4 regions of the Mesorhizobium sp. M1423 genome follow, and region 2 is predicted to be linked to each of the others. Evidence: predicted binding sites of a transcription regulator. Region 2 holds the regulator's gene; each other region holds the start of a gene.
What was found. The regulator LexA, encoded in region 2, represses DNA repair genes until DNA is damaged. The targets are predictions, from matches to a motif close to TGTTCNNNNTGTGTTCNG.
Positions count from the first base shown of each region.

Region 1 (7,371 bases), on a different contig from region 2:
CGATATCGGCGCGGAAGCCAATCGATGGTCCGGGCAGGTGATGGAGACGGTCGATTATGCCGGATTCATCGGTCGTAATCCCGGTGATCGGCGAGTCTTCGTTGCTACCGGCGATTCCGGCCAGGGCATCACCCATGGGGTCGTGGCCGGCCTGTTGATTTCGGACCTGATCCTGAAGCGGGAAAGCCCCTGGCGGGAACTTTACGAACCCTCCCGCAAGACGGTACGGGCGATCGGCGATTATCTAGCGGAGAATGCGACAGCGATCAGGAGTTTTGCCGAGTATGTCGCGCCTGGTGAAATCGATTCCGCCGACAAGCTGCGGCCGGGGCAGGGCGCTATCGTGCGCGAAGGTCTTACCAAAGTCGCGGCTTTTCGCGACGAGGACGGCACGCTCTACAAACGCTCGGCCGCATGTACCCATGTCGGCTGCCACGTTCATTGGAACTCGCTGGAACGCTGCTGGGGCTGCCCCTGCCACGGCTCGCATTTTGCCGTCGATGGCACGGCCTTGAACGGGCCGGCAGTATCGCCCCTGGCTCCTGTCGGATAATCTTTTTTCGCCCCGGCCGCGCAGCTCACAGCTCCTTTTCGGCGAGCTCGCGAAACGCGTCGGGAACGGACCGCGACAGTCCGAGCGCGACCGAGGCGTAGCCGACCGCCTCCCAGCCGAAACGATCGCGGATCTTGTCGACGGCGCGATCTGCGGTCCAGCGCGCCGCGCCCCTCCTGGTGCCGGGGCGGCGGCGGTCGTCGTCGAGCCCAAGCGGCAGTTCCAGTTGCAGGCCGGCATGCTGCTCCAGATGCGAGACGGCGATCGCCAGCAGCGAGATGGTTTTTTCGTGCGGATGGTCGATGAGCACCTTGCGCACCAGCGCCTCGGCGATCTCGGCCAGCATGGCGGTTGCCGAAATCGGCTGGTCGAGCGTGATCGAGCGCGTCACCGAGCGCAGGTCGGCAAAGCGGACACGAACCGTCACCGTGCGGCCGGGCCGGGATTTCGCCCGCAATCTTGTGGCGACCCTATCGGCCAGATGCAGCAGCGCAGGCACGAAGACCTGCTCCTCGGCCGGTTTTCGGCCGAGCGCCGATTGCGCGCCGGCCGAGCGCGCCCGGCGCTGCGTCTCCAGCTTGCGCGGATCGCGGTTCCACGCCAGCGCGTTGAGTTTCTCTCCCGCCGCCGGCCCGAGCAGGCGCTCCAGCGCGCCATTGTTGGTCTTCGCCAGCTCGCCGATGGTGTTGACGCCGATGCCGGCCAGCCGCTCCCTGGTGACCGGGCCGACACCCCACATCAGCTCGACCGGCAGGTGGTGCAGGAACTCCAGCTCGTGGCGCGGATCGACCACCACCAGCCCGTCGGGTTTTGCGACCTGTGAGGCGATCTTGGCCAGATGCTTGGTGCGGGCTACGCCGACCGAGATCGGCAGGCCGAGCTCGGCCCACACGCGGTGGCGGATCTTGCCGGCGATCTCGGCCGGCGAGCCGAACAGGTGGGTGCAGCCGGCGACGTCGGCAAAGGCCTCGTCGATGGAAATCCGCTCGACCACCGGCGTGAAATCGCCGAGCACCTTGATCGCCGCATCGCCCAGCCGCTGATAGTCCTTGAAATGACCGCCGACGAAAATGAGTTGCGGGCAGAGTTCCCGCGCCCGCCGTCCCGGCATGCCGCCGCGCACGCCGAACGCCTTGGCTTCATAGGATGCGGCGAGCACTACCCCGCCGCCGACGGCAATCGGCTTGCCGCGCAAGGCCGGGTCGAGCAGTTGTTCGACCGAGGCATAGAAGGCATCCAGATCCGCGTGGAGGATGTTGGCTTCCATCCGGCCCGTTCGCCCGCGGCGGTTCGAACGCCGCCTTGTCTAGAGTTTTAATGAGAACATAAAGAGAACATTGTGGGCGGATTGTCAAGCGGCGCGGAGGGCAGGTGAAGGGCAATTGTTTCAGTTTGGCGCCCTCTGTCTGCCTGCGTTCCAGCGTTGGTGGTTGGCGAAAGTCGAAGCAACATCCAATCTCCCCCCTTGCGGGGGAGATGTCCGGCAGGACAGAGGGGGGTGGGACGGATCGCCAACTTCGACTTCAGTTGTTGCGAACTCGAATCAGCCTGAGGGTTTGGCTCCGATTGGTTGACAGGTCGGAGGGACAGCACCCCCCTCTGCCCTGCCGGGCATCTCCCCCGCAAGGGGGGAGATCGGCAGCTTCGCCGACGGCGCCTGCTGCAGCGACCTACAGCGCCATCTTGTAGCCGAGATGGCTGGCGGTGAAACCGAGGCGCTCGTAGAAGGTGTGCGCTTCCCCTCGACCGTTGTCCGTGGTGAACTGAATGAGGCTGCAGCCGCGCGAACGGCACGCTTCAATCGCCCATTCGACCATCAGCTTGCCGACGCCGCGAGAGCGCCATTGCCGGGCGACGCGAACGCCTTCGATCTGGCCGCGCCAGGCGCCTTTCCTCGAAATGCCTGGAAGGAAGCTGAGCTGCAGCGTTCCGACCAATTGCCCGGCCTCGACGGCCACGGCCAGCAACTGGTTGGGATCGGCATCGATCGCGCTGAAGGCATCGAGATAGGATGGCGCGAGCGGCGTGGACGGGTCTTCCCGGTCTGCGCCGAGCGCATCGTCGGCAAGCATTGCAACGATCGCCGGCAGGTCGGGCGCCTGGGCACGACGGAATTCGATCTCGCTCATCGCGCGGAGACATACGGCGCAGTGTTGGCGATCGCAATATCCGTTTTGACTGCAAGGGGGGCGCGCGTCTTCAGGCGGCCTCCAACGCCCAGAGGCGGTGGCCGTAGCGGCGGAAGAAGCGGGCGAAGAGGCGCTGTTGCCTGGCGCGGGCGAGGTCGGCGCTGCGCCTTTCCTGTCGCCAGTGCGGCATGTTGCGGAACATCGACAGGAAGCGGGCGGCGTCCTCGATCGCCTCCTCGGCCGACTGCGCCGGGCGGATCGCCGCCAGGAACAAAGCGCGGCTCGGCTTCATCCGGTCGATCGCCGCCTTGCGCTGGCGATGGCCCTGGCGCGCCGTGCGGATGCCGTCCTGGCGGATGGCCGCGAAGGCGGCAAGCATGGCCGGGCTGTCGCCGGCATAACCGCAGGCCTGGGCGAACCGGGCGAGGTCCATCGTCACTCCCTTGCATTCGGTGGACGGAGCGGCCGCGGCTGCGCCGATTCCAGCTTGTATAGAATATAAGCATAACTCAAATAAGTCAACAAGTGAAACTTTCACGTTGGTGTAAGCGGAACCGACTCGACTCCGCCTCGAAAACCGATAATGATGTGAACAAAGCAGGAACAACGATGGGGATGGCCATGGCATTAGCGGGCAAGGAAGCGACGATCGCCGATGTCGTCTCGATTGCCGTCGAGTGCATCGATTGCGGCCGCAACAGGTGGTGGAAGCCGGCCGAGCTCAAGCGGCATGGGGTGATGCCGGAGACACCGCTATCAGCACTTTCGGGGCGCCTGATCTGCAAGGCCTGCCGGGCCGACGGACTGCCGGGCGCCGCCGTTTCGATCCAGGCCGCCTTCATCGACGACCGGCAGCGGGCCCGCGCCGAGGCGCGCCTGCTCAATGGTCGAGAGTTGGAGCAATCGAGGCGGGCTTGAGGGGGGAGGGCGTGCTGCTCTTCCCTTCTCCCCTTGTGGGAGAAGGTGGCCGAGCGAAGCTCGGTCGGATGAGGGGTGTTGGACGGATCGCTACCTTGATGGCGTAAGTGCTTAAAATCGCGTCTACATTTCCTCCGCCGCGTTCCTTCCAGCACCCCTCATCCGGCTCGGCGCTGTGCGCCGATCCACCTTCTCCCACAAGGGGACAAGGCAACAAGCCTCAATACCCCAGCAGTTCCTTGAGCGGGATGACGCGGAAGACGTTCTTGATCGCGTAGCGGTTGAAGGTCAGCGTCTTCGGCGGATTGTATTGCTCGACGATCAGCTCGGCGGCGGTGCGCTTGACCAGCTTCTTGATGAAGGCCTTGCCGTTTTGCTCGTTCTCCTCGGGCAGCGTCTCGATCACCACATGGTCGCCGGGCACGGCCTCGCGGCCGCCGCAATAGATCATCTCGCCGGGCTCGTAGCGCGGCACCATCGAATCGCTCAGCACGTGCAGCGCAAACACGTTGCGCAGATGCCGGATCCCCGGCGGCCGCTGGACATAGCCGGCCGGCTGGCCGTTGAAGGTGAAGTCGCCATCGTCGCCGCCGACGGCGGTGCCGAGAAGCTGGATGTCCATCGGCCCGGCGGGCAGGGGGCCGGGATCGGTGACGATCTCGGCATCGGCAACCGGCCCGGCATCTTCGAGGAAGACGACCTCGCCCTTGCCGAGCGCCACCGGGTCGACGCGCAGGAACGCGGCGGTCTTCAAAAGGTTCTCGGTCTTGGGCAGGTTGCGCCCGGTTTCCCAATTGCCGACGGCAGCGACGTCGGTGTCGTTGTGCTCGGCAATGTGGCGCATCACCAGGCCGCGCTGCTTGCGCGCCCGGCGGATCGCCGCCCCGACCTTGATCGACAGTGCAGTTTTCACCATGGCTCCATCTGAGGCACAAGATTCGGTTTCGTCTATGCAAGAATCACTTGCATTACGGATTGAGTTATGCTCTTATACGGCCATGCACAAGTCGCTCCGCCAGCTTTCGGTCCTCGAATCCGCCCTTCAGCGCCAAGGAGGCGGCCGCGGCAGTCATGTGCCAACCTTTTCGCCTTCGTCCTGGCTGTCCTCCTCCCCGGCCGGGACGATGCCCGAGGCTCGCGCCTCGGATCCGGCAGCGCAAGCGGCCGGAACGGCCGGAGCCGTTCCCCTCACGGCTCCGGCCACGAATTGCCTGCCGGCGGGCAATGCGGATGCCGCAGTTTCCTGCATCCGCACCGAAGACGGCACGGTCATCGCCTTCGACAAGCGGGCGGGCAAGGCAGTCTCCGGCGCAACAAGGCAGGCGGCCGGGATGAAGCTCGATCGCAGCAGGCCACGCGAGGGCTGACCGGCTTTCGAGCCTGAGGCCGGCGAAGCCGGCGCCACACAACCACCTTTGCAGGGAATAAAACGTCATGGCCGCCCGCTATTCCCCCTCCGAATTGGAACAAATCGAGAACTGGCTGATGAGTGGGCTGTCGGCCGCGAAGATCGCCGCCCGGCTGAGTGCGCAGCGCGGCCGCCCGGCCTCGCGCGCGGCGATCATCGGCATCGTCCACCGCACCGCCCGTCTGCACGCCATCGGCCTTGCCAGATCCAAGGGCTGGTGTAGCGGACGGTCGGGCGGCCGGCATGGAAAATCGGCGCCAGAGCCGTCGAACCCCGCCGGCCAGGCAGGGGCAGTACCGGCCGAGCACCACTGCCGCCCGGCAAGGCTGTCGGCCAGGCTGGCGCCGCCGGCCTGGCAGCCGGGTCCGGTTCGGATCACGGGGTCCGATGGCGAGCCGCTCGAAATGCCGGCGCCGCGCCCGATCGCCGCCGGCGGCCGCCAGCCACACTTCGTCGCCATGCGCTTCATCGATTGCCTGTTCGACCGCTGCCGCGCGCCGCTCGACACGACGCTGCAGGAGGATGCGGGAAACGACGCCCCCGGCAGCCGCCCCGGTTTGGACATGCTGTGCTGCGGGCTGCGCACAAGGCCTTCGAAAAGCTACTGCGCCTATCATGCGGCGCGCTTCCTGCGCACGCTGCCGGCCAAAGCGATTTGAGCCCCGCTGGATGACGGAAATTCGCCAGAGCCCGACGACAGAAAACCAGGAGGACAGAGCCGATGAGCAACAAAACCGTCCAAAAGACCAAAGCCAGGCTGCCGCGATTGCCGAAGGGCGAGGCCGAGCAGGTGCGCATCCGCAAGGAGATCGGCCATGATTTCGCGCTGCAGGACGACCGGTTCGGCCGCAAGCGGCTGGCCAAGGGGACGCAGGAGGCGGCGCGCCTCTATGAGGTCTCCAATGACGGCCACACCGCGACCGGCGGCATCGTGCGGGTGCGCAATGTCGACCCGCTGACCGGCCTCACCTCGTTGTCGCGCCAGCAGCGCGATGCAGGCATGCGCTACCGCCAGGATTTCCGCAACTCGTCGGAGGCAAGCGCCAAGCCGATGGCCTGGGCCGAGCGCGTCGACGGCGGCCGCACCGGCAGCGGTGTCGCCGACCACATCCTGTCCGCCGGCCGCGACCATGCCGAGGCCACCAGGGCGCTTGCCCATTGGGAGATCGCCGGTATCGTGCAAAAGGTCTGCTGTGCCGACGCAACGGTGAAGAGCCTGGCCGAACAGGCCGGCGAGCCGCGCGACGTGGTGGTGAAACTACTCAAGATCGGGCTCGACATTTTGGCCGTGCACTACGGCATGATGCTGATGCGCAAGCCGCGGTGAGGAGCTCCACCGATCCGGCCGGCACTGCCGGCCGGATCGATCCGTCAACGACGGCAGACACGGATTCTTTCGATAACCCGGTGGTGATGACGCCAGTGCTTGACGACTTCCGTGTGGCAGCGCCGGTGATACCGGTAGCGTGGCCTGTAGTCCTCGTCATAGACGTCATAGCGGTAACGGGGGACGTACTCATCGTCGTAATCGGAATACCGATGGTGGCGATAATAATAATCGTCGTCATAGCCGTTGCCGATGCCGATCGTGACACTGCCGCCGGCATTCGCCGGGCCGATCACGGAAGCCGCCGAGGCGATGGCGATCACCGAGGCAAGCAGGAGCTTCTTCATAGCTACCTCCTTCTTTAACGTCCCTCTAATAGAAAAACCCGTGAGGGGCAGCCTCGTTCCATAGATTGGCAAGATGTCACGAATGAACGAGCCCGAAGTTTAGCGCCTGCTGGCGCGAAAATGCAGCTGGCTGCGCCAGGGTGGGATCGCCGGCGCAGAGTGACCGCTCCTCTCGTCAAGCAGCGACAATCGGGCGCCAGTCCCGCCGCGTTGCCGACGTTTGCCTACAGAACATGGCCCAATTCCAGCAAAACGAAAGCCGTCGCGCCCAGCACAGCGAGGGCGTAGGCCGCATAAAGAACAAGCAGCATCACCTCAAAGTCCCGGACGAAACTTGCGGCAATCCTGGTCTCCTGAGGTTCCGCTTTCGCGATGCTGTCGGTTTCCAGCTGCTCCGTTGCCACGACGACGCAGACGATCCTGTCGTTTTCGGCCGCCTGTAATATCCGTTCGGTCAAATCGACGGCAATCACTGGATCATCGGCCAACTGATCTCGCGGTAGCCAGCTTTCAGTGACAGTCTGGATTTCACGCTTTTTCACGCATGCATAATTGCGCCAACTAAATTAGGTTCCACTAAAATACATGGAATGCATCGACCCAATCGCGATGTGATGAGGCGTGGCCCTCCTGGGCGGTGAACTCCCGCCTGAGGCCCGCATTTGCCGACCGTCAAGGCGAATCTCGAT
Region 1 is NZ_JAMYKU010000003.1:52,451-59,821, reverse strand. It holds gene NKG95_RS05100 (FAD-dependent oxidoreductase) at 1-553, shown strand, start outside; gene dinB (DNA polymerase IV) at 579-1,820, opposite strand; gene NKG95_RS05090 (GNAT family N-acetyltransferase) at 2,224-2,682, opposite strand; gene NKG95_RS05085 (hypothetical protein) at 2,753-3,115, opposite strand; gene NKG95_RS05080 (hypothetical protein) at 3,304-3,600, shown strand; gene NKG95_RS05075 (XRE family transcriptional regulator) at 3,821-4,516, opposite strand; gene NKG95_RS05070 (hypothetical protein) at 4,725-4,967, shown strand; gene NKG95_RS05065 (GcrA cell cycle regulator) at 5,035-5,667, shown strand; gene NKG95_RS05060 (DUF6456 domain-containing protein) at 5,730-6,335, shown strand; gene NKG95_RS05055 (hypothetical protein) at 6,380-6,682, opposite strand; gene NKG95_RS05050 (hypothetical protein) at 6,907-7,224, opposite strand.
Region 1: a site for LexA is predicted at 1,873-1,890, ahead of dinB (DNA polymerase IV). Genes of this name have one in related genera too.

Region 2 (7,371 bases):
CTTCCTTGACGATGCCGCCAATGCGCATCTGCGGACAGAGCGTGTAGGACGGCATCGCCACGGCATAGCCGCGATCAACAGCGCCAGCGGCAAGATGCGACCAGAAACTCTTGTCGAATGCCATCCAGTAGCCGCCATGGACGAACACCACGAGCCCCTTGGGCTTGGTGGCCGGCAGGAAAAGATCGAGCCGGTTGCGTGGGCCATCGCCATAGGCCATGTCGAGCCGCGCCCGGCCCTCGGTCGAAAGCACGTCGCGAAAAACCCGCGCGGGCTCGACCCAGGCCGCCGGCCAGCGATCGCTGCCGGCTATGTTGGCGCCGTTGGCATAGGCGTTGTCCCAATCGGCAATGTGACGTTCGAACACCCTGCGCCCTCCCCTGGCAATATGGCCCTGCAACGAGCGTGAGCATCGCGCGGCGCGTCGTCGCCAGCCTCACGATTCCAGCTCTCGCATCAATCTCAAGTGACAGCCGCCTTGATGGCGAAGCGCGCATCCTTCCACGCACCGGTGCGCAGGATGTCCTCAAGCACTTCGACGGCCTGCCAGACATCGGCATAGCCGACATAGAGCGGGGTGAAGCCGAAGCGCATGGTCGATGGCGCGCGAAAATCGCCGATCACGCCACGTTCGATCAGCGCATGCATGATCTGGTAGCCATGCTCGTGCATGAATGAAATCTGGCTGCCGCGTTTTTCCCCGTCGCGCGTGCTTTCGAGCGTTAGCCCGTAAGTGCCGCACTTTGCCTCGACAAGCTCGATGAACAGATCGGCCAGCGCGATGCTCTTCTTGCGCACCGCCGTCATGTCGACATCGTTCCAGATGTCGAGCGCGCCCTTCAGCGTGCGCATCGACAGGACCGGCTGGGTGCCGCACAGAAACCGGCGGATGCCGGTGCCGGCCGCATAGCCTGGCTCGAAGGCGAAGGGCCGTGCATGGCCCCACCAGCCGGTGAGCGGCTGCTGGATGTCGGCAAGATGCCGCTCAGCCGCATAGATGAAGGCAGGCGCGCCCGGTCCGCCATTCAGATATTTGTAGGTGCAACCAACGGCAAAATCGGCGTTTGCCTTGTCGAGCTCGACTGGCATCGCACCGGCGGTGTGGCAGAGATCCCAGACGATCATCGCCCCGGCCTCCTGGGCCCTGCGCGTCAGCGCCGGCATGTCGCGCAGTTCGCCCGACTTGTAGTTGACGTGGTTGACCAGCACCACGGCGGTGCCTTCGTCGATCAGCTCTTCGATGCTCGGCGCGTCGACCCCCGAGAGGCGAAGCAGCGTATCTTTTCGCATCGAAACCACACCGTCAGCCATATAGAGGTCTGTCGGAAAACTGTCGCCCTCGGCGACGATGACCTGCCGCTCCGGCCGCATGGCCATGGCGGCGTGCAGCAGCTTGTAGATGTTGACCGATGTCGTGTCGCAGACCACCGTCTGGCCGGCCGCGGCACCGATCAGGCGCCCGAGCTGGTCGCCGAGTTCGAGTGGCATGTTGAACCAGCCGGCCGTGTTCCAGGCGCGGATGAGATCATGCGCCCATTCTTCGGTCGCTGCCTTGCTCAATTCATCGAAAGCGGCACGCGAAGCGGCCCCTAGCGAATTGCCGTCGAGATAGATCACTCCTTGCGGCAGCACAAAGCGGTCGCGCATCGCGCGCAGCGGATCTGCAGCATCCAACGCCTTTGTGGCCACGAGATCGGGAATTCCTGTCATGATTTGTCTGCTCCCCCAAGATTCACCGCTACGCCGGACACGCATCGACGGCATCCATCGGTCACGAGCGGTTCTCCATTACCTGGTATCGCGCAGCAAGGCCCCACCGGCGACAAGTTGCCTGACCACGCGGTGGAAACCAGGAGCCAAGCCAACCCAAGGTTGGCGTTTTGAGTTCGTTTCGTTCACGGTGCATTGGCCAACCGCACAGTCGATACGGCTTCAATTCCGTGCCCCTTTGCCGGCTGACGGCCGATACCAGTGCCGCCTTCTGGGAACCCAGAGGCCGAAAACGAAAGCAGAATCAAGGCGATGAGGCCCGCGGCGGTGAAAATGCAGCGTTCCGGTTTGGTGAGTGGTATCGTTTCCCGAGCCCTAACACATTCATTAAACTTTAAACAGTTGCGGAACACAACTGGAACAGATAGTGTTTGTTCTGGGTTTGTTTTTCTGATTCTGTTGGGGGTCGCTATGCTGACGCGCAAACAACACGAACTGCTTATGTTCATCCACGAAAGGCTGAAGGAAAGCGGTATCCCGCCCTCCTTCGACGAGATGAAGGAAGCGCTCGACCTGGCTTCCAAATCGGGAATCCACCGGCTGATTACGGCGCTGGAGGAGCGCGGCTTCATTCGCCGTTTGCCCAACCGGGCCCGTGCGCTGGAGGTGCTGCGCCTGCCCGATTCGATCGCCCCCGGCCTCAATGCGGCACGCAAGTTCTCGCCGAGTGTCATCCAGGGCAGTCTTGGGCAAGGTCCTCGGCAGGGCAAGCCGACATCGTCGCGCGTCCCTGCAGCCGGCAATGACGACGATGTCGTTGCCGCCGTGTCTATCCCGGTGATGGGCCGCATCGCCGCTGGTGTGCCGATCGATGCCATCCAGCACCAGACGCATTCGATCTCGGTGCCGCCGGACATGATCATGGGCGGCGAGCATTATGCGCTTGAGGTCAAAGGCGATTCGATGATCGAGGCTGGCATTTTCGACGGCGACACGGTGATCATCCGCAATGCCGATACGGCGAGCCCTGGTGAGATCGTGGTGGCACTGGTCGACGAGGAGGAAGCGACGCTGAAGCGGTTCCGCCGCAAAGGCGCCTCGATCGCCCTGGAAGCGGCCAATCCGGCCTACGAGACGCGCATCTTCGGGCCAGACAGGGTCAAGGTACAAGGCAAGCTCGTCGGGTTGATCCGCCGCTACTGAGTTGCGCCCTTGGCGCCGGCTTTTGGCTTGTCGGCTCTGCGGTATGGCGGCATGCCCCGCGCCGTGCGTGAAAATTTCCGCTGCACGTGCCAGGGCCGGTATGATTTTTCGACGGCGAAGCGGATTTCGGCGCATGTTGCCGCTTGTGGATCGAAATAGACGGCCGCACTTCCCGCGCGCGCCAGTTGCCGTTTGGTGACGACGAGGACCAGCCGGTCGTAGTAGCAGGGATTATGGGCGGTGGCGTCGTCGATGACGATCAAGCTGGCAAAGGCGCAGGCTGGCCGTGCAGTATCGCGGTCCTTGGCTTGCGCGATGATCGCGCCGGATGGATGCCTGGCAAGGCAGAGACCGTCCGTGCAAATGAACGGCATGCCCGGCGGTAGGTCGGCCGGATCGGCAATGTCGAATTGCGGATCGTTCTTTCCAGGTGTTTCTGGCGCGACGATAGCCTCTGATGTGAGCGCGCGTTTCCAGTTGTCGATGGTGAACTCATTCGGGCGTGCCCGGTTGACCGCGAGTTCACCGCTGCCGATTGGCAGCGCGACCAGCCGTGCGTCCTCCGAGATCAATACATCGGGTACGCGCGTCTGCGTTGTCGTCAGCAAGCCGGCGAGCGCAAAAGGAAGGGCCACGAGCCGCAACCAGGTCGTCGCCATGCTGGCAATGACGAGGGCGATCGTCACCAAAAGGACAGATCTCAGCGAAATCAGCCCGACCGCATCGATCGGCGAGCGCTCGGAGATCCACCCGGACAGGGCGATCATCGCCGTCAGCCCCTTGCCCATCACGTAGAGGAAAGGCCCATCCGCGCCGAACGGCATCGCCAGCGCACTGAGGACGGCGAAGGGCATGACGACCAGTGAGACGATAGGCATGATGGCCAGATTGGCGAACAGGCTGAGCGGCGCCACGCGCTGGAAATGCCATATGGCGAAAAGCGCCGTGGCGCTCCCTGCAATGATCGAGGTCATCGCCAGGCCGCCCATGCCCAGCAGGACCTTTCGAGCGGCAAAGCGTAGCGGCGACAACCGCGGCGGCGGCGTGGTGGCCCTGCCGGCGCGGTAATCGGACCAGCCTGCATAGGCGCCGACAAGGGCCGCCGTCGCGGCGAAGGACATCTGGAAGCTCGGACCGACCACCTCGTGCGGCGACACCAGAATGACCGCGATGGCCGAGATCGCCAGGTTGCGCATGGTGAGCGCGGCCCGGTCGAACAGCACGGCGATAAGCATCACCGCCAGCATGATGAAGCTGCGTTCGGCCGCCACCACAATGCCGGAAAAGACGAGGTAGGCCGCAATCGAAAAAAGCGCGGCGGCCGCGGCATATTTCTTGACCGGCCGTCGCGATGAGAAATCGGGAAACAACGCAAAGGTGCCGCGTAGCAGCGCCATGATGGTGCCGGCGACCAACGCCATATGCAGCCCCGAGATGGAGATGATGTGATAGATGCCTGTACGCCGCATCGCTTCGTTGATCTCCTCGGGAATGCCGGCGCGCACGCCGACGATCAGCGCAGCAGCAATCTCGCCCTCGGCGCCGCCGATGCGGCTGCGGATATGGTCGGCGATGGATTCGCGCGCGTCTTCGATCGAGGAAGAAAGCCGCGCGGCAAGCGGCATGCTGCCCGACGACACGACTTTCGGATTGCCGAGAAAAAAGCCGCTGCCGCCGATACCGGCGAAATAGCTGTCGAAGGAGAAATCATAGCTGTCGGGCCGCACCGGCCCGGTCGGCGGCAGCAGCCGCACATAGCCGGCGATCTCGGAACCGGCGGTCAGCTCAGCCGGTATTTTCATCGCCGAAACGCGGACCCGTTCCGGCATGTAGCGCAGTGTCGGCCTGGCGGTTGAGATCACATCGATCGTCAGCCTGATGCGGCCGCTCGCCATGGGCTCGAACGATACGACGCGACCCGTGAGGCGCGTTGAGATTTCGGAACCGAGCATATGCGTTCCGACACGCCAGGTCTCGACCTTGGCGGCAAGCACGCCAAGCGCGCAGAGCAACGCCGCCATGAAGCACAGGCGGGTTCTGGGCCACGACCGCGAGGCGACGGCACAGAGGGCTGCCAAGGCGACGATTGCGATCGGCTGTGGAAAGGCCGGCTCCACCGCCAGCGCAAAATATACGACCACCCCGCATGCGAGGAACACCGGCACCAGCAGGAAGGCGACCCCACGGTCGAGCTCCAGGCCGGCTGCCGAGGTTACGCCGTTGCGGATACGGGACGGTGACGGGAGGCGGAAACGCCGGCGTAGGCGCACGATGGGCTCGGCCGCGGGCACGGGAACCGTTGCTGGGTCGCTCGCCGGCAGCGACGGGGCATCAAAGCGTGGAGCCGGCAGCAATGCCGGTGCCGGCAGGACAGGCACGGGCGCGGCAAACAGCAAGCGTTCGCTGACGCCGCTGCCAACGTCCTCGCCCTCGCCCGCACCACGGCCTCGCACAGCCATCGGGTCTGCCCCTTGCGCCCTCGACCTCCTATGCTACATGAACGCGCAACGCGCGAAAGTCCGCAACCCACTTCCTTCGCCTGCCTGAGAGTTCCATGCCCGACAAGGTCGTCACCCGTTTTGCCCCCTCGCCCACAGGCTATCTGCATATTGGCGGGGCGCGCACGGCGCTGTTCAACTGGCTGTATGCCAAGCACACAGCCGGCACGATGCTGCTGCGCATCGAGGACACCGACCGCGAGCGTTCCACCGATGCGGCAACCGCGGCCATCCTCGACGGGCTTTCCTGGCTTGGCCTGACATGGGACGGTGAGCCGGTGTCGCAGTTCGAGCGTGCGCCGCGCCATCGCGAGGTGGCCGAGGAACTCGTTCGCATGGGCAAGGCCTATTATTGTTACGCGACGCCTGCCGAGTTGGAGGCAATGCGCGAGAGCGCACGGGCCAAGGGGCTGCCTCCCCGCTATGACGGCCGCTGGCGCGATCGCGACCCCTCGGAGGCGCCGGCCGGCGCCAAGGGGGCGATCCGCATCAAGGCGCCGACAGACGGCGAGACGGTTGTGCATGACCGCGTCCAGGGCGACGTGCGCTTTCCCAACAAGGATCTCGACGATTTCATTATTCTGCGCTCGGACGGCAACCCGACCTACATGCATGCCGTCGTCGTCGACGATCACGACATGGGCGTCACCCACATCATCCGCGGCGACGACCATTTGACCAACGCCGCCCGCCAGACGGTGATCTACCATGCCATGGGGTGGGAGGTGCCGTCGATGTCGCATATCCCGCTGATCCACGGTGCCGACGGCGCCAAGCTGTCGAAACGTCACGGTGCGCTCGGCGTCGAGGCCTATCGCGCCATGGGCTACCTGCCGGAGGCGCTGCTCAATTATCTGGCGAGGCTTGGCTGGAGCCACGGCGACGATGAGATCATGTCGATCGCCAACATGATCGCGTGGTTCGACATTGGCGACGTCAACAAAGGCGCCGCCCGTTTCGACTTCGCCAAGCTCGAGGCGCTGAACGGCGTGCACATGCGCCGCATGAACGACGCGACGCTGCTCGATATCTTCATCGCCACTCTGCCCTATCTCGAAGGCGGTCCGGCGATCGCAGCTAGCCTCGACGACAGACGCAAGGCCCAATTGCTTGCCGCTTTGCCGGGCCTGAAGGAGCGCGCCAAGACGCTGGTCGAACTTGTTGAAGGGGCTGCATTCCTGTTCGTCGAGCGGCCGCTGCCGGTCGACGAGAAGGCGGCGGCGCTGCTCAGCGGTGACGCGCGCGCGATCCTGCAGGGCGCTCATGCGGCGCTGGCCACGGTTTCGGAATGGTCTGCCGCCTCGGCGGAAGCCGCGATCCGCGACTATGCGCAGGCCGGCGGCCATAAACTCGGCGCCGTGGCCCAACCATTGCGCGCCGCGCTCACCGGCAAAAGCACCTCGCCCGGCGTCTTCGATGTGCTGGCCGTGCTTGGCCGCGAGGAAAGCCTGGCGCGGATCGCTGATCAAATCGATTAGGAAACTGGCCCAAGAAGATTGGCATTGAAAGGTGTGTTTCGCAGTGCAACATTGGGTCTTGGCCTAATCTGGCGCGCAGATTCAGTTGCGGGCGCAAATGTGCGTATTCCGACGCTTTTGACGTGTTGGGTTCAGATATTTTGCCGTTGCCGGCCTGAGGAAACAAAAAGGAGTTTGCTATGACCGAACCTGCGACAAAGATGGAATTTGGCGGCAAAACCCAGGCGTCGACGGCAAAACTGGAACTCGACGGCAAAACCCATGAATTCAAGATACGAAGTGGTTCGGTAGGACCTGATGTCATCGACATCGGTTCGCTCTACAGCACCACCGGCGTATTTACCTACGATCCCGGTTTTACGTCGACGGCGAGCTGCGAATCGGAAATCACCTTCATCGATGGCGATGCCGGTATTCTCTTGCACCGCGGCTACCCGATCGACCAGCTGGCCGAGCACGGCGACTTCCTCGAAGTCTGCTAT
Region 2 is NZ_JAMYKU010000006.1:152,361-159,731, forward strand. It holds gene NKG95_RS10275 (hormone-sensitive lipase) at 1-367, opposite strand, end outside; gene kynU (kynureninase) at 463-1,710, opposite strand; gene lexA (transcriptional repressor LexA) at 2,182-2,913, shown strand; gene NKG95_RS10290 (ComEC/Rec2 family competence protein) at 2,907-5,372, opposite strand; gene gltX (glutamate--tRNA ligase) at 5,468-6,889, shown strand; gene gltA (citrate synthase) at 7,069-7,371, shown strand, end outside.

Region 3 (7,371 bases), on a different contig from region 2:
GTCGCGTCGGAATTGAAGTGACAGGAGACATTCACCGTCGGCGCATCGGTGGTGACCTTGACGATGCCCTTGCCGGCGAAATCCCCCTGGAATGAGCGAAGAAAATCCGGATCGTCGGCATGCGCTGCGCCGGCCCCGGCCGCCAGGCAGCCGGCAAGTACAAATCGTGCGAGTGATTTCATCGGACCGCTCCTCGTTGGTATCCAAAACACAGCACGCAAACACTGAGGGACCAACGCTTCCCTCAGCGGCGGGTTCCGGCTTCAACATCACTGTTTGCAACGCTTCACGGCTGGCCCAGTCGAATGCGGCGGCTAGCGGTTGCGATGAAAGCGCCGGCTTGCGACATAGCACGCATGGTACCCGCACCCTCGATCCCCAAGGCGGCGTTCTGGATGGCGCTGTCGATCGCCTCGTTCCTGGCGATGTCGGTCGCCGGCCGGGCCACGACGGCAGAGCTCAACGTCTTCCAGGTGCTCGAGCTGCGCTCGGTGATCGGCTTTTTCATGCTGCTGCCGCTGGTCATGATGTCAGGCGGTTTTCCGGCGATGCGCACCGGGCGTCCGCTGGCCCATATCGCCCGCAACGTCGTCCACTATACCGGCCAGGCTGCCTGGCTTTACGCCTTGACGCTGATCCCGCTTGCGGTGCTGATCTCGATCGAATTCACGACGCCGATCTGGACCGCCCTGCTGGCGGTCGCTTTCCTCGGCGAAAGGCTCTCCCGGCCACGGCTTGCGGCAATCGTGCTGGGGCTGATCGGCGTGATGATCATCGTGCGTCCGGGCGTCGGCGCAGTCAATCCGGGGCATGTTATCGTGCTGGGAGCCGCAGTCTGCTTCGGCGTCTCGGTGGTCCTCGTCAAGTCGCTGACGCGGACGGACAGCGTCGTGCGTATCATCTTCTGGATGCTGATCATCCAGTCGGTGCTTGGCCTCGTCCCGGCGCTTTACGAATGGCGCAACCCGCCGCTCGAACTCTGGCCGTGGATCCTGCTGATCGCGTTTACCGGCATGTCGTCGCATTTCTGCATGGCCCGCGCACTTGTCTATGCCGATGCGACGGTCATCTCGCCAATGGACTTTTTGCGCGTACCGCTGTCGGCGGTGATCGGATGGCTGCTTTATCACGAGCAGATCGACGCCTTCACCGCCAGCGGCGCCCTGCTGATCCTGCTCGGCAATCTGCTCAATCTGCAGAAAAAAGCCGCCAAACCGGCTGAGGTGGCAGCATCGTAGCCCTGCAATTCAATCGCCATCGTCGGGTATGTTCAGAACGTGCCCACAGGCCTTGCAATGGACGGCGTCGGGCTCGTGCCGCTGCAGCCCGCATTGCGGGCAAGGAAAGAACACCTTGGTGGGACGGAAGAGCGCCTGCGCAAGCCTGACGAACAGCGATATGCCGATGATCATGGTGGCGATCGCGGTGAGCTTGCCGGCCACGCCGGGCAGGACGATGTCACCGAAACCGGTCGTGGTAACTGTGGCGACGGTGAAATACAGCGCATCGACATAGCCTTCGAGACCGCCCACGGTGCGGAAGAAGAAGGTGTAGACGAAGCCGGTGATGACAAAGAGGAACGTCAGGAAATTGATGACCGCGCGGCTCGCCTCGCGCCATCGCCTGAAGCCGCGCATCTCGAGAAATCGCCACAGCGCGCCGCTACGCGACAGCGACCACAGCCGCAGGATGCGCAAAAAACCGAGATTGGCCAGCGCCGTAGGCATCAGCAGAGTCAGCAGGATGAAGGCATCGATCCACGACGCCGGCTGTCTCATCAGGCGCAGCATGTCGTTGGAGGCAAGCAGCCGGGCAATCATGTCGGCGGCGACGAGTGCTGCCACGGAGTAGTCCAGCCAGAGGAACGAGGACGACTTCTGGATCACCGGCGTGGCAATAAAAAAGGCAATGATGGCGAGGTCGATGACAACAGCCGCAAGCTGAAACCGGAACGCCGCCGCTGTGCGCCCGTGATATAGCTTGCGCAGCATGTCGCGGAGCCGCGCCAAGGCTGAAGAATCCTGCGCTCCACTCTTGTCTATTGCATTCATGGCGACTGCGATAACGTTTGGGCCACCAGCCGTCCAGTGTTGCCAGCCGGGCAGCCGGCTACACCAGCTCCACTTCCACCACGCCTGGCACAGCGCGCATCGCCGACGCGATCTGCGGCGAGACGCGGTAGCGGTTGGGCAACTCAATCTCGACCTCGCCCTCGCCGCCTTCCTTGATGACGATGATGCTCACCTGACTGTCGCCACGCTGCCCAAGTTGCGATTGGATTGTCGATGCCGGTGCGTCATTTCTGACGAAGATGCGCAGCGCTTTCTGGATGCGGCTTGCCTCGTCCTCCAGCGACTGCACGGTCTGGATGCGCAGATTGACGCCTTCCGGCCTGTCCTCGGCCGAAACGGTGATCACCACCGAGCGGCCGGGTTCGAGCAGGTCGCGGTATTGTGCCAGCCCTTCCGAGAACAGCACCGCTTCATACTGGCCCGACGTGTCGGAAAACTGCACGACGCCCATCTTGTTGCCGGTGCGCGTCTTGCGTTCCTGCTTTGTGGTCACAGTGCCGGCAAGCCGGCCGGCGGCAGCACCGCGTTTGACGGCGGCCGAAAACTCGCCCCAGGTCTGCACCCGCATTTTCTGCAGCGCCGCCTTGTATTCGTCGAGCGGATGCGCCGAGAGATAGAATCCAACCACCTGGAATTCGCGGTGCAGGCGGTCGGCGGCGAGCCAGGGGTCGGTCGCCGGCAGGTTGAGTGCCTGCGACTGTGCGCCAAGCGAGGCGCCAAAAATGTCATGCTGGCCGGTGACGGCATTCTGCTGCGCCAGCGATGCCAGCCCCATCATCCGCTCGACGCCGGCCATCATCGCCGCGCGGTCGAGGCCGAAGCAGTCGAGCGCGCCGGCCATAATCAGGCTTTCGAAGACGCGCTTGCCGACGATCTTCGGATCGACCCTTTCGCAGAAATCGGCGAGGCTCTTGAACGGTTTTTCGCCGCGCGTGGCGACGATGTGCTCGACCGCCGCGTCGCCGACGCCCTTGAGCGCGGCCAGCGAATAGAAGATGCGGTTCTCGCCGACCTCGAAATCCCGGAACGACGTCATCACCGATGGCGCCACCACTTCGATGCCGAGACGCAGCGCATCCTGGCGGAAATCGGCGAGCTTGTCCGTATTGCCCATGTCGAGCGTCATCGATGCCGCCAGGAATTCGACCGGGTCATGCGCCTTCAGATAAGCGGTCTGGTAGGAGACGACGGCATAAGCGGCCGCATGCGATTTGTTGAAACCGTAGTCGGCAAACTTTGCCAGCAGGTCGAAGATGAAGTCGGCTTGCGGCTTGCCGACGCCGCGCTCGACCGCACCGGAAACAAAGCGCTCGCGCTGCTTGTCCATCTCGGCGCGGATTTTCTTGCCCATGGCGCGGCGCAGCAGATCGGCTTCGCCTAGCGAATAGCCGGAAAGCTCCTGCGCGATCTGCATCACCTGTTCCTGGTAGACGATGACGCCTTGCGTCTCCTTGACGAGATGGTCGATCTTCGGGTGGATCGACGCCATCTCCTCCTCGCCGTGCTTTCTGGCGTTGTAGGTCGGGATGTTCTCCATCGGCCCCGGCCGGTAGAGCGCGACCAGCGCGATGATGTCCTCGATACAGTCGGGCCGCATGCCGATCAGCGCCTTGCGCATGCCGGCACTTTCCACCTGGAACACGCCGACCACCTCGCCGCGCGACAGCATGGCGTAGGTTTCCGGGTCGTCGAGCGGAATGTGGGCGAGATCGATCTCGATGCCGCGGCGGCGGATCAGCTTGACCGCCCTGTCCAGCACGGTCAGCGTCTTCAGCCCAAGGAAGTCGAATTTCACCAGCCCGGCCTGCTCGACATATTTCATGTTGAACTGGGTGACCGGCATGTCCGAGCGCGGATCGCGGTACATCGGCACCAGTTCCCACAGCGGCCGGTCGCCGATGACGATACCGGCGGCGTGCGTCGAGGCGTGGCGGTAGAGACCTTCCAGTTTCTGCGCCGTGTCGAGCAGCGTTTGCACGATCGGCTCCCGCTCGGCCTCTTCGGCAAAGCGCGGCTCGTTGGCGATGGCGTCGGCGAGCTTGACTGGATTGGCCGGGTTCGACGGCACCATCTTGCTCAGTTTATCGACCTGACCATAAGGCATCTGCAGCACGCGGCCGACGTCGCGCAGCACCGCGCGCGCCTGTAGCGTGCCGAAGGTGATGATCTGGCCGACCTGGTCGCGGCCGTATTTCTGCTGGACGTAGCGGATGACCTCCTCGCGCCGGTCCTGGCAGAAGTCGATGTCGAAGTCGGGCATCGACACGCGGTCGGGATTGAGAAAGCGCTCGAACAGCAGCGAAAAGCGCAGCGGATCGATGTCGGTGATAGTCGTCGAATACGCAACCAGCGAGCCGGCGCCCGAACCGCGGCCCGGCCCGACCGGAATGCCTTGCGCCTTGGCCCATTTGATGAAGTCGGCAACGATCAGGAAATAGCCGGGATATTTCATCTTCTCGATGACCCCGAGCTCGAAATCCAGCCTCTCGCGATATTGCTCGGCCGTGTAGCCGGGTGTGAGCCCATGCGCCGCCAGCCGCGCCTCCAGCCCTTCATGCGCCTGCCGGGCAAGCTCCTGCGCCTCCGCTTTAACCGCCGCGTCGGCGTCGGCGACATCGCGGCCGGCAAAGCGCGGCAGGATCGGGTTGCGGGTCTTCGGATAGTAGGAGCAGCGCAGCGCGATCTCGACGGTGTTGTCGATTGCTTCCGGCAGGTCGGCGAACAGCCTCGCCATATCGGCCTGGCTTCTCAGGAAGTGGTCGGGCGAAAGGCGGCGGCGATTGTCGGCCGCAACCACGGAGCCTTCGGCGATGGCGATCAGCGCGTCATGCGCCTCATAGTCTTCACGAGAAAAGAAAAACGCCTCGTTGGTGGCAACCAGCGGCAGATCGTGGCGGTAGGCGAGGTCGACCGACGACTGCTCGATCGTGCGGTCATAGCCGGAGACGCGCTCAAGCTCGACATAGAGCCGGTCGCCGAACAGGCCCTTGAGCGCCAGGAGCCGGGTCTCGGCGAGTTCGCGGCGGTCCTCTTTCAAGGCATTGCCGATCGGGCCTCGCGGCCCGCCCGTAAGGCAGATCAGACCGTCGGAGTGGCCCTGCAGCATCTCGGTCGTCAGATGCACCGCTTCGCCGGGCGGTGTCTCGAGGTAGACGCGGCTGACCAGCCTGACCAGATTGCCGTAGCCGGCCTCGGTTGCGGCGATCAGGACGACCGGCCGCATCTCCGGTCCTTGCCGCCTGCGGTCGCGCTGGCTGTCGCTCGCCTCACCGGAAAAGGCGAGGTCGATCTGGCAGCCGATGATCGGCTGAATGCCGTCCTTTACCGCCTTCTGGGCGAATTCCAGCGCGCCGAACAGATTGTTGGTGTCGGTGACGGCGATTGCCGGGCACTCGTCCTGCACCGCATGGCCGACGATCTTGCCGAGCTGCAAGGCGCCTTCGAGCAGAGAATAGGCCGAATGCACGCGCAGATGAATGAACCGACGCGCCGCCTGCTCCGCCCGCGACGCCTTCGCATAGGCCTCGCGCAGCAAGGGATCGCGTGGAAGTCTCTCATCCGCCATGGTTTTTTCGCGCCGCCTCACAAGGACTCAGTCGATGAAGATGTATTGTCCGGCACCGGGTAACACGAGTCCAGCGGAAGCGATTGGAGCTTTGTGAGTTTAGAGCAACCGCCGAACCTGCCAATCTCCCCCCTCGTGGGGGAGATGTCCGGCAGGACAGAGAGGGGCGCTGTCCCGCCGACGTCAGGCCTGAAAACAAAAAACCCGCCACAGCGGGCGGGTCGTTGGAGCCATTTAGCACCATACCCAGATTAATAGCATAGCTGCCGGCACAAAGCAAGAACAAAATACGTTGCGGCGGCAAAAAAGCGAATTCCGCACGCCCGAGCCTCGTTGCCCAACGAATTGTCAGGTCGCGTTTCTTCGCGCCACTCTCTGTCCTGCCGGACATCTCCCCCACGAGGGGGGAGATTGGCCGTCACCTCGGCTTTCGCTAATCTCCAACGTCCCAGGCCGGCGCCGAGGCGGATTTCAGCCTCACGCGAATTGCATGATCACCGCATCGACCGCAAGGCTGTCGCCGGGCTTGGCGTTGAGCTTCGATACGATGAGATCGCGCTCGGCGCGCAGCACGTTTTCCATCTTCATCGCCTCGACCACAGCCAGCGTCTCGCCGGCCTTGACCTCCTGCCCCTCGGCAACCGCGATCGACACGACGAGGCCAGGCATCGGGCAGAGCAGCATCTTCGACGTGTCCGGCGCCACTTTTTCCGGCATCAGCCTTTCGAGTTCGGCCGTGCGCGGCAGCATGGCGCGGGCTGTCACAGACATGCCTTTCCAGGCAAGGCGGAACCCGTTCAGCACCGGCCTGACCTGCGCCGCGACTTTGCGGCCGCCGACCGTGCCGCGCCAGATGAGATCGCCCGGCCGCCAGTCGGAGGTCACCCTCAGTGCCTTGCCGCCGTCGATTGTGAGGTCGAGCTCCATCGGAATGGAAATCATGCCTTCGACGATGGCGACCGAAAGATAATCCCGGCCGATCTTCACCGCCCAATCGCGTTTCAAGGCGCCGGAATGCGGCGCCAGCCGCCCGCCCAGCCGGTCGAGCCGGTCGCGGCGCAGCAGTTCGACCGCGGTGGCGATCGCGGCCAGCACCGCTTTCTCCTCGGCGTCTGGCACGATCGGCGCGAAGCCGTCTGGGTATTCCTCGGCGATGAAAGCGGTCGATATCAGCCCTTCCCGCCAGCGCGGATGCTGCATCAGCGCCGCCAGGAACGGTATGTTGTGCTCGATGCCGTCGACAACGAACCTGTCCAGCGCTTCCGACATCGCATCTATTGCCGCAAGCCGTGTCGGCGCCCAGGTGCACAGCTTGGCGACCATCGGATCATAGAACATCGAGATTTCCGAGCCTTCGGTGACGCCAGTATCGTTGCGGATGACTATTTCGCCAAATTGCCCCTCTTCCGGCGGCCGGTATCTCGTCAACCGGCCAATCGACGGCAGAAAGTTGCGATACGGGTCTTCGGCATAGAGGCGGCTTTCCACCGCCCAGCCGTTCAGCTTGATGTCGCCCTGTTTGATGGCGAGCTTTTCGCCGGCCGCCACGCGGATCATCTGCTCGACCAGGTCGATGCCGGTGACCAGTTCCGTCACCGGATGCTCGACCTGCAAGCGCGTATTCATTTCCAGGAAATAGAAGTTCTTGTCGCTATCGACGATGAATTCGACCGTGCCGGCGCTCTGGTAGTCGACCGCCTTGGCCAGCGCCACAGACTGCTCGCCCATGGCTTT
Region 3 is NZ_JAMYKU010000029.1:62,132-69,502, forward strand. It holds gene NKG95_RS28030 (hypothetical protein) at 1-182, opposite strand, end outside; gene NKG95_RS28035 (DMT family transporter) at 357-1,238, shown strand; gene NKG95_RS28040 (ion channel) at 1,248-2,051, opposite strand; gene dnaE (DNA polymerase III subunit alpha) at 2,110-5,637, opposite strand; gene NKG95_RS28050 (acetyl-CoA carboxylase biotin carboxylase subunit) at 6,115-7,371, opposite strand, start outside.
Region 3: a site for LexA is predicted at 5,905-5,922, ahead of dnaE (DNA polymerase III subunit alpha). Genes of this name have one in related genera too.

Region 4 (7,371 bases), on a different contig from region 2:
ACGGCATCACCTGCAACCCGAACATCCCAACCGAAGAGGTTTTCACCACGCCGCATGCAAGGCGCGTCGAGGGTCATGTCACCAGCACCAAGCCGCTGTCCTACCAGGGCACGCTGATCGACGGCATTGCGGTGCGTTTCGAGGCGGGGCGCATTGTCGAGGCCAAGGCCACGAAGGGCGAGGATGTGCTGCAAAAGGTGCTGGACACCGACGAAGGCTCGCGCCGTCTCGGCGAGGTGGCGCTGGTGCCGCATTCCTCGCCGATCGCCAAGAGCGGGCTGCTGTTTTTCAACACGCTGTTCGACGAGAACGCCGCCTGCCACATTGCGCTCGGCCAGTGCTACTCGAAGTGCTTCGTCGACGGCGCCTCGCTCAGCCAGGACGAGATCGCGGCGCGCGGCGGCAACAAGAGTTTCATCCACATCGACTGGATGATCGGCTCCGACAAGATCGACATAGACGGCATCCACAAGGACGGCAGCCGCGTGCCGGTGATGCGCAAGGGCGAGTGGGTTTAGGCCCGGGATCGCTAAGCGAAGGCCAGCAAGCATCGGCGCCTGCTGGCCCATGCGGAGTTGGCAATGGAGCTCGCGGTCAAGCGCATCTATGAGCCGCCGGCGCCCGATGACGGGCAGCGGGTGCTGGTGGATCGCATATGGCCGCGCGGGGTCCGCAAGGCAGACGCAGCGCTGACGCTCTGGCTGAAGGACATCGCGCCAAGCAATGCGTTGCGCAAATGGTTCGGCCATGTGCCGGCGCGCTGGGCGGAGTTCCAGCGGCGATACCGCGATGAGCTCGACCGGAACGGCGAGGCGGTCGGCCAGCTGCGCGCTCTGCTGGGCAGAGGCCGGGTGACGCTGCTCTACGGCGCGCATGACGAGGCGCATAACAATGCGGTGGCGCTGGCGAGCTATTTGCGTGAGTAGAAGCGCTCAATTCGGCATGCCGGCGGGACAGCACCCCTCTCTGTCCTGCCGGACATCTCCCCCTCAAGGGGGGAGATTGGCAGCTTCGCCGAAAGCGCCCTTCTTTGGAGACTAGCGAAAGCCGAAGTGACATCCAATCTCCCCACTAGAGAGGGAGATGTCCGGCAGGACAGAGGGGGGCGCGACGGATCGCGGCGGGTCGGTCCTACTTCCTACGGATCGCCGCTTGATAAACATCAGGCTTGAAGCCAACCAGTATGCGATCGCCAAGTTCCAGCACCGGTCGCTTTATCATCGTCGGTTTGGCCAGCATCAGCGCCTTGGCCTTCTTTTCATCCAGACCCATCCTGTCTTCGTCCGACAGTTCACGGAACGTTGTGCTCGCCTTGTTGAGCAGGATTTCCCAGCCGACCTTGCCTGACCAGCCGTTCAGCCGGTCCGCGTCAAGCCCGTCTGCCCTGTAGTCGTGAAAGCGATAGGCAACATCGTGGCTCGCCAGCCAGACACGCGCCTTCTTGACCGTATCGCAATTGGTGATGCCGTACATGGTGATCGTCAAAACGCGTCCTCGGACCAGTCGAATCTGACGGCACCCTAAAACCGCGCCTCTCACTTTTCCAGCGGCCTCGCCGGGCTCCGCGATTTTGGCGCTTGCCAATAGTAAGGACTTTCCCTAAGTGTTTTCTAAGCCAACTCTGGTCACGCGGAATGGCCGAGGCAAGGAAATGACCATGACGAGCCTGCAGACCGAAAGCCCCCCACCGATCGACGGCATTTTCCGGGCGCTCGCCGATCCGACCCGGCGGCGCGTGGTCGAGCGACTGAACCGAAGCCCCGCCTCGGTCAGCGAGCTTGCGCAGCCGTTCGAGATGGCCCTGCCATCCTTCATCGAGCATCTCCGGGTTTTGGAAGGCTGCGGGCTGGTGCATTCGGAGAAGGCAGGCCGCGTCAGGACCTACCGGCTCGCGCCGGAGCCGTTGAAGCTCGCGGAAAACTGGTTGGCCGACCAGCGGGCGCTGTGGGAGCGCCGTTTCGACCAGTTCGACGACTACGTGCTGAAACTCAAGGAGAAAGACAGATGAATATGGTCCCGTTGTTCCAACCCGATCCGAAGCTCGACCTCGTGCTCGAACGGACGATCGAGGCGCCGCGAGAACTGCTGTGGACGGCCCTGACGAGGCCCGAGCATGTCCGCCAATGGTTCACGCCGAAGCCGTGGATCATCACCGATTGCGAGATCGACCTGCGGCCCGGCGGTCTGTTCCGCACCCGCATGCAGTCGCCCGACGGCAAGGAGGTCAACGACAGGCGTTGCTGCTACCTCGAGATTGTTCAGAACGAGCGGCTGGTGTGGACCGATGCGCTGCTGCCCGGCTACCGGCCGTCAGGCGACCCATTCATCACAGCGGTCATATCGCTGCAATCGCAGGGCGAGGCGACGCGCTACACCGCGACCGCTATCCACCGCGACGAAGCCACGCGCAACAGCCACGAGGAGATGGGCTTTTACGACGGCTGGGGCACGGTGGCGGATCAGTTGGCCGGCTATCTCAAGACGATCTGAGGCGACCCTGCTTCGCACTCACATTGCGGCCACGGAATCGTCGTGGCCGTTCAACCGCCAGCGTCCGAGCTCTTCGTACCGGCCTTGCCGGATCAGACTGCGGATGAGCACAAAGTCACGTACGGTCCAGCTGATCGGTTCGATCGCCCGTTCTCGAACCCTTTGAACCCGCAATTTGTCACGAAGCAATGTAACATGAGGTTCAAAGGAGCTCCCCACAAAGGGCTTCAGCGGGCTGTCGGCGATCAGGGCGGTAAGATTGCGCCAGAACGCTTGCAGCGGCGGGACGCGTCGCTGCCACGCAGCACCAACGCACCGCCGCCGAAAGCCGACAACCGATCGAACGACACCTCAAACGGTTTCGCCTGGACCATCGAGGCGACGTGGCGGGCGATTTTGACCAATTCCTCCGGCAGTCCATCATAGTCGCCGATCCCAATAAGCGAGATGTGCAGGCGTTCCGCCGGAAACACTTGCCCTCGCAATCCCGATTCTCGCCGCCAGACGGCGGCCCGGCGTGCAAGCGGCACGGCGATCGTACTTTCAAGAAGAATGGCGAAGAACAGCCGGTCATTCCAGCGCCGATCCAGCTCCTGCCAGTTGAACACGGCTTGGCCGTTTTCGGTGATCCTGAATGCGGGCAGCTCATTCATGTTCATTGCTCCTCTCAAAGCCATTCCCGCCCAGCCAAGCAGAATAGAACAAAAAGGGAACAAATCAAACGAAAATGATACGAGCGCCGGTACTGGCAGCACCAACGCTCGCAACCACATTTCGGTCGGCCGTATGTTGATGGCTCAGGCGCCGTAGCCGATGATGCCCTTGATCTCGAGGAAATCGTGGATCGCCCGGTCGGCGTATTCGCGGCCGTTGCCTAGCTGGACAGCATAGGGCAGTTGGCGCCACGGCGCAGGCTGATATGCGCCACGTCGCCGACGCTGAATTGAAAACCCTCCGCCCGGCGCGGCGCGTCGATCACCACCTGTGTCCCCTGCCCCAGCTCCGCATGAAGGCGCAAGGTGCGGCCGTGGAAGACGATGCTGTTCACCCGCACCGGTACAGTGCCGGCCGCCGCTTCGGTCGTCGCCAAAAAATCCTCTGGACGCACGCCGATGGTGCGCACCGTGCCCTCGCCAGGCAGTTCGCCCGTCTCCGAAACCGCTTCCAGCGGCAGGGCGCCGGCGGCGAACCGCAAGCGCTCGCCGTCACGGCCGACGAAGCGCGACTGCAGAAGGTTCATCGTGCCGATGAAGCTGGCAACGAATTTGGTGGCGGGCCGGTCGTAGAGGGTCGCCGGCGGCGCAATCTGCTCGATGCGGCCTTTGTTCATGACGACGATGCGATCAGAGATCGACAGCGCCTCGGTCTGGTCGTGCGTGACCATGACGAAAGTGGTGCCGAGGCGCGACTGCAGTCGCTTCAATTCGACCTGCATCTGTTCGCGCAGATGCGCATCGAGCGCCGACAACGGCTCGTCGAGCAGCAGCACGCGCGGTTCGCAGACGATGGCGCGGGCAAGCGCGACGCGCTGGCGCTGGCCACCCGACAATTCGGACACGCGGGCGCCGAGCTTTTCAGCAAGGCCGACCATGTCGAGCGCTGCGCCGACGCGCTTTGCCTGTTCGGCACCGGAGAGCTTGCGCAGCGACAAGCCGAAGCCGACATTTTCGGCAACGTTCATGTGCGGGAACAGCGCGTAGTCCTGGAATACGGTATTGACCGGACGGTCGAAGGGCCTGAGCGCGCTGATGTCGCGGCCTTCAAGCAGAACCTTGCCGCTCGACGGGCTTTCGAAGCCGGCGATGACCCGCAGGCTGGTGGTCTTGCCGCAGCCGGATGGTCCGAGCAGGGTCAGGAACTCGCCGCGCGAAATATCGAGATCGACCGCGTCGAGCCCGACGATGCCGCCGGGGAATATCTTGGAGACCTTGTCCAGCCGGACGAGCGGATCAGGCGCCATCGCGAACCTCGGACGGCTTGGTCGTGTTGACCCACAGGATCTGGCAGCGCTCGCTGCCCGGATTGCGGAAAGCATGCAGCAAGGTGCTCTTGAAGGCGAAGCTGTCGCCGGCCTTCAGGCCGTATCTGGTCGAATCGACCACCAGCTCGACCTCGCCCGAAAGGACGAACCCGAATTCATGGCCTGCATGGGCGTAGGCTTCGGCGGTGCCGCCACCGGCCTCCACCGTCACCAGCATGCCGGTCAGCGCAGCGGCCGGCGGCGACAGCAGCGACTTGGCGATGCCTTCCGACTTGACCGGGATCTGACGCCGGCTGTTGGTGCGTACGCAATAGAGGTCGTTGCCGACATCATTGCCGTCGGCGATCAGCGCCGACGGCTCTATGTCGAGGGCGGCGGCGAGCGGCCAGATCACTCGCACTCGCAATGACGACATGCCGCGCTCGATCTGGCTCAGCGCTCCGATCGAGACGCCGGCTTTGGCTGCAAGTTCGGCCAGCGAGAGATTACGCTCCAGCCTGAGCGCCCGCACGCGCCGGCCGACCCTGACGTCGGCGTCGTCCTTCGGCTTCTCAGCCGCTTCGTCCAGCATGTCCATCCATTCGTCCTTTTTGCCAACGCTTTCCCTTCCCCTTGCGGGAGAAGGAAGAAGCAGGCTCAGCCGCCCGCCTTGACCTTCTCGAACATCTTGGCGAGTTCATCATTCTGTTTCATCGGCCCGGTGAAGATGGTGGTCTTCAGCATCACTTCCGGATCGGACGGCAGCTGCAATTTCTCCAGCTCCTCCTTCGGCACGGCAGCGAAAGCCGAGCTGGTCGAGCTGCCATAGCCATAGGCCTGGATCAGGTATTTGCCCGAGTCCGTTTCCAGCCGGCTGTTGATGAAGTCATAGGCGAGGTCGACGTTCTTGGCGTCCTTGAGCATGACGAAACCGCAAGCCCAGGTAAGCATGCCTTCCTTCGGCTTCATGAACTCGACAGGCACGCCTTGCTTCTTCAGCGACGTGGCCGAGGCATTCCAGGTCATGGCGGCGACCAGCTGGCCGCTGGCCAGCGCCTGTTCGACCGATGTCATGTCTGTGGTGTAGTTTGAGAGCAGCGGGCGCTGCTCGCGCAGTTTCTCCGCAACCTTGTCCATCTGTTCCGCCGTCATGTCGAATGGATTGACGCCGGCAAGAAGGGCCGCCACCACCGGAGTATCGTGGACGGCATCGATGGTCGCCATGCGCCCGGCATATTGCTTGTCCCAGAGCAGGTTCCAGCTCGCTTCCGGGTTCTTCACCAGATCGGTGCGGTAGAGAATCGAGGTGTTGCCCCAGTCCCACGGCACCATCCAGACCTTGCCGTCGCCGGCCTGCAGGTCGGGCAGGTTCTTGAAGACCGGGAAGATCGAATCCCAGTTCTTGATGCGCTTGGTGTCGATCGGCTGCAGCAGGCCTTCCTTGTTCCAGCGCGCCACCTTGTCATAGCATGGGTGCGCGACATCGGGGCGGAAGCCGGCCTTGACCTTGGTGAAAGCGTCATCGTCGTCGCCGAACATCGAGGCTTCGACACCATCCGGGTGCGCGGCGAGGAAGCTCTTGTTGAAGTCGGGCAGCTCATAGCCCGACCAGGTGAAATATTGCAGCTTGTCGCCGGCAAAAGCGACAGTCGACGCAAGCGCCAGCGCGAAGGCGGCCAGTCCGGTTTTCGCTGTCTTTGTCGTTATCGATTTCAGGTCGAATGCCATTGCAGTTCTCCTCTTTCGGTTTCTTCTGGTTTTGACAGGCTGGCGATCGCTGGCCGCTGAGCGGCGGCAAGCCCGCGATGGCGCAGGATTTCGGCGAGTGCGGCGGTGACGAAGGACACGGCCAAGATCGCCGTGCCCAGCGCCATGACGGTCGGCAGCGATTTCGGGAAGCGCAGCTGGCTCCAGATATAAAGCGGCAGCGTCGGCTCGGTACCGGCAAGGAAGAAGGCGACGATGAACTCGTCGAACGAGGTCAGGAAGGCCAGCATGAACGCCGAGATAATGGCGGGCAGGCTGAGTGGCAGCATCACCCGCCTGAAGGTCGTCCAGTCGGAGGCGCCGAGGTCGAGCGCTGCCTCACGGATGGTCTTCGGGATGGCGGCGAAGCGGCTGCGCATGACCACCACCGTCGCCGGCAGCGCCACCAATATGTGGCCGAGCACAATGGCAATGCGCGACGGCCCAAAGCCGGCGAGGTTGACCAGGATGAGCAGCGATATGCCGACGATGACGCCTGGGATCAGGATCGGCAGCCGGGCAATGGCGCTGATCGTGGCGGCCAGCGGCGAGCGGCCGTAGAGATCCATATAGGACACGGTGATGCCACAGAGCGTCGCGCCGGTGGCGGCGATGGTGCCGATGACGAGGCTGTTGGCAAGCGCGCCGGACAGCGCCGAATTGCCGACCAGCGTGCCGTACCATTCCAGCGTGAAGCCTTGCAGCGGAAATGCCGCCTGGACGGAATTGTTGAAGGAAAACAGCGGGATCAGCAATATCGGCAAATACAGGAACACCAGATAGGCAAGGACATAGGCACCGAGCCAGCCGCCGCCCTGCCTTGCATCGATACGCGCTGTGTTCATGTGCGGCTGCCGTATCGGCGGTCGGCGAAGCGCACCACCAGCACCACGGCGAGAATGACCAGCATGACGGCGACGGCGAGTGCGGCGCCGAACGGCCAGTCATTGGCCTTGCCGAACTCGGCCTGGATCAGTGTGCCGATCATGGTGCTGGCAGGGCCGCCGACCAGCGCCGGCGTGACGTAGTCGCCGACCGTCGGCACAAAAACGACGAGGGCCGCAGCCAGCACGCCAGGCATCGAATTGGGCAGCACGACGCGGCGGAAGCTGGTGAACGGTTTTGCGCCGAGATCGGAAGCGGCTTCGAGCAGCGATTTCGGGATCGTGTCCAGC
Region 4 is NZ_JAMYKU010000023.1:87,814-95,184, reverse strand. It holds gene NKG95_RS25275 (aminopeptidase) at 1-518, shown strand, start outside; gene NKG95_RS25270 (DUF488 domain-containing protein) at 576-926, shown strand; gene NKG95_RS25265 (ArsC family reductase) at 1,132-1,485, opposite strand; gene NKG95_RS25260 (ArsR/SmtB family transcription factor) at 1,658-2,008, shown strand; gene NKG95_RS25255 (SRPBCC family protein) at 2,005-2,490, shown strand; gene NKG95_RS25250 (2'-5' RNA ligase family protein) at 2,736-3,143, opposite strand; gene NKG95_RS25245 (ABC transporter ATP-binding protein) at 3,365-4,450, opposite strand; gene NKG95_RS25240 (cupin domain-containing protein) at 4,440-5,048, opposite strand; gene NKG95_RS25235 (ABC transporter substrate-binding protein) at 5,108-6,178, opposite strand; gene NKG95_RS25230 (ABC transporter permease) at 6,163-7,041, opposite strand; gene NKG95_RS25225 (ABC transporter permease) at 7,038-7,371, opposite strand, start outside.
Region 4: a site for LexA is predicted at 3,188-3,205, ahead of NKG95_RS25250 (2'-5' RNA ligase family protein). Genes of this name have one in related genera too.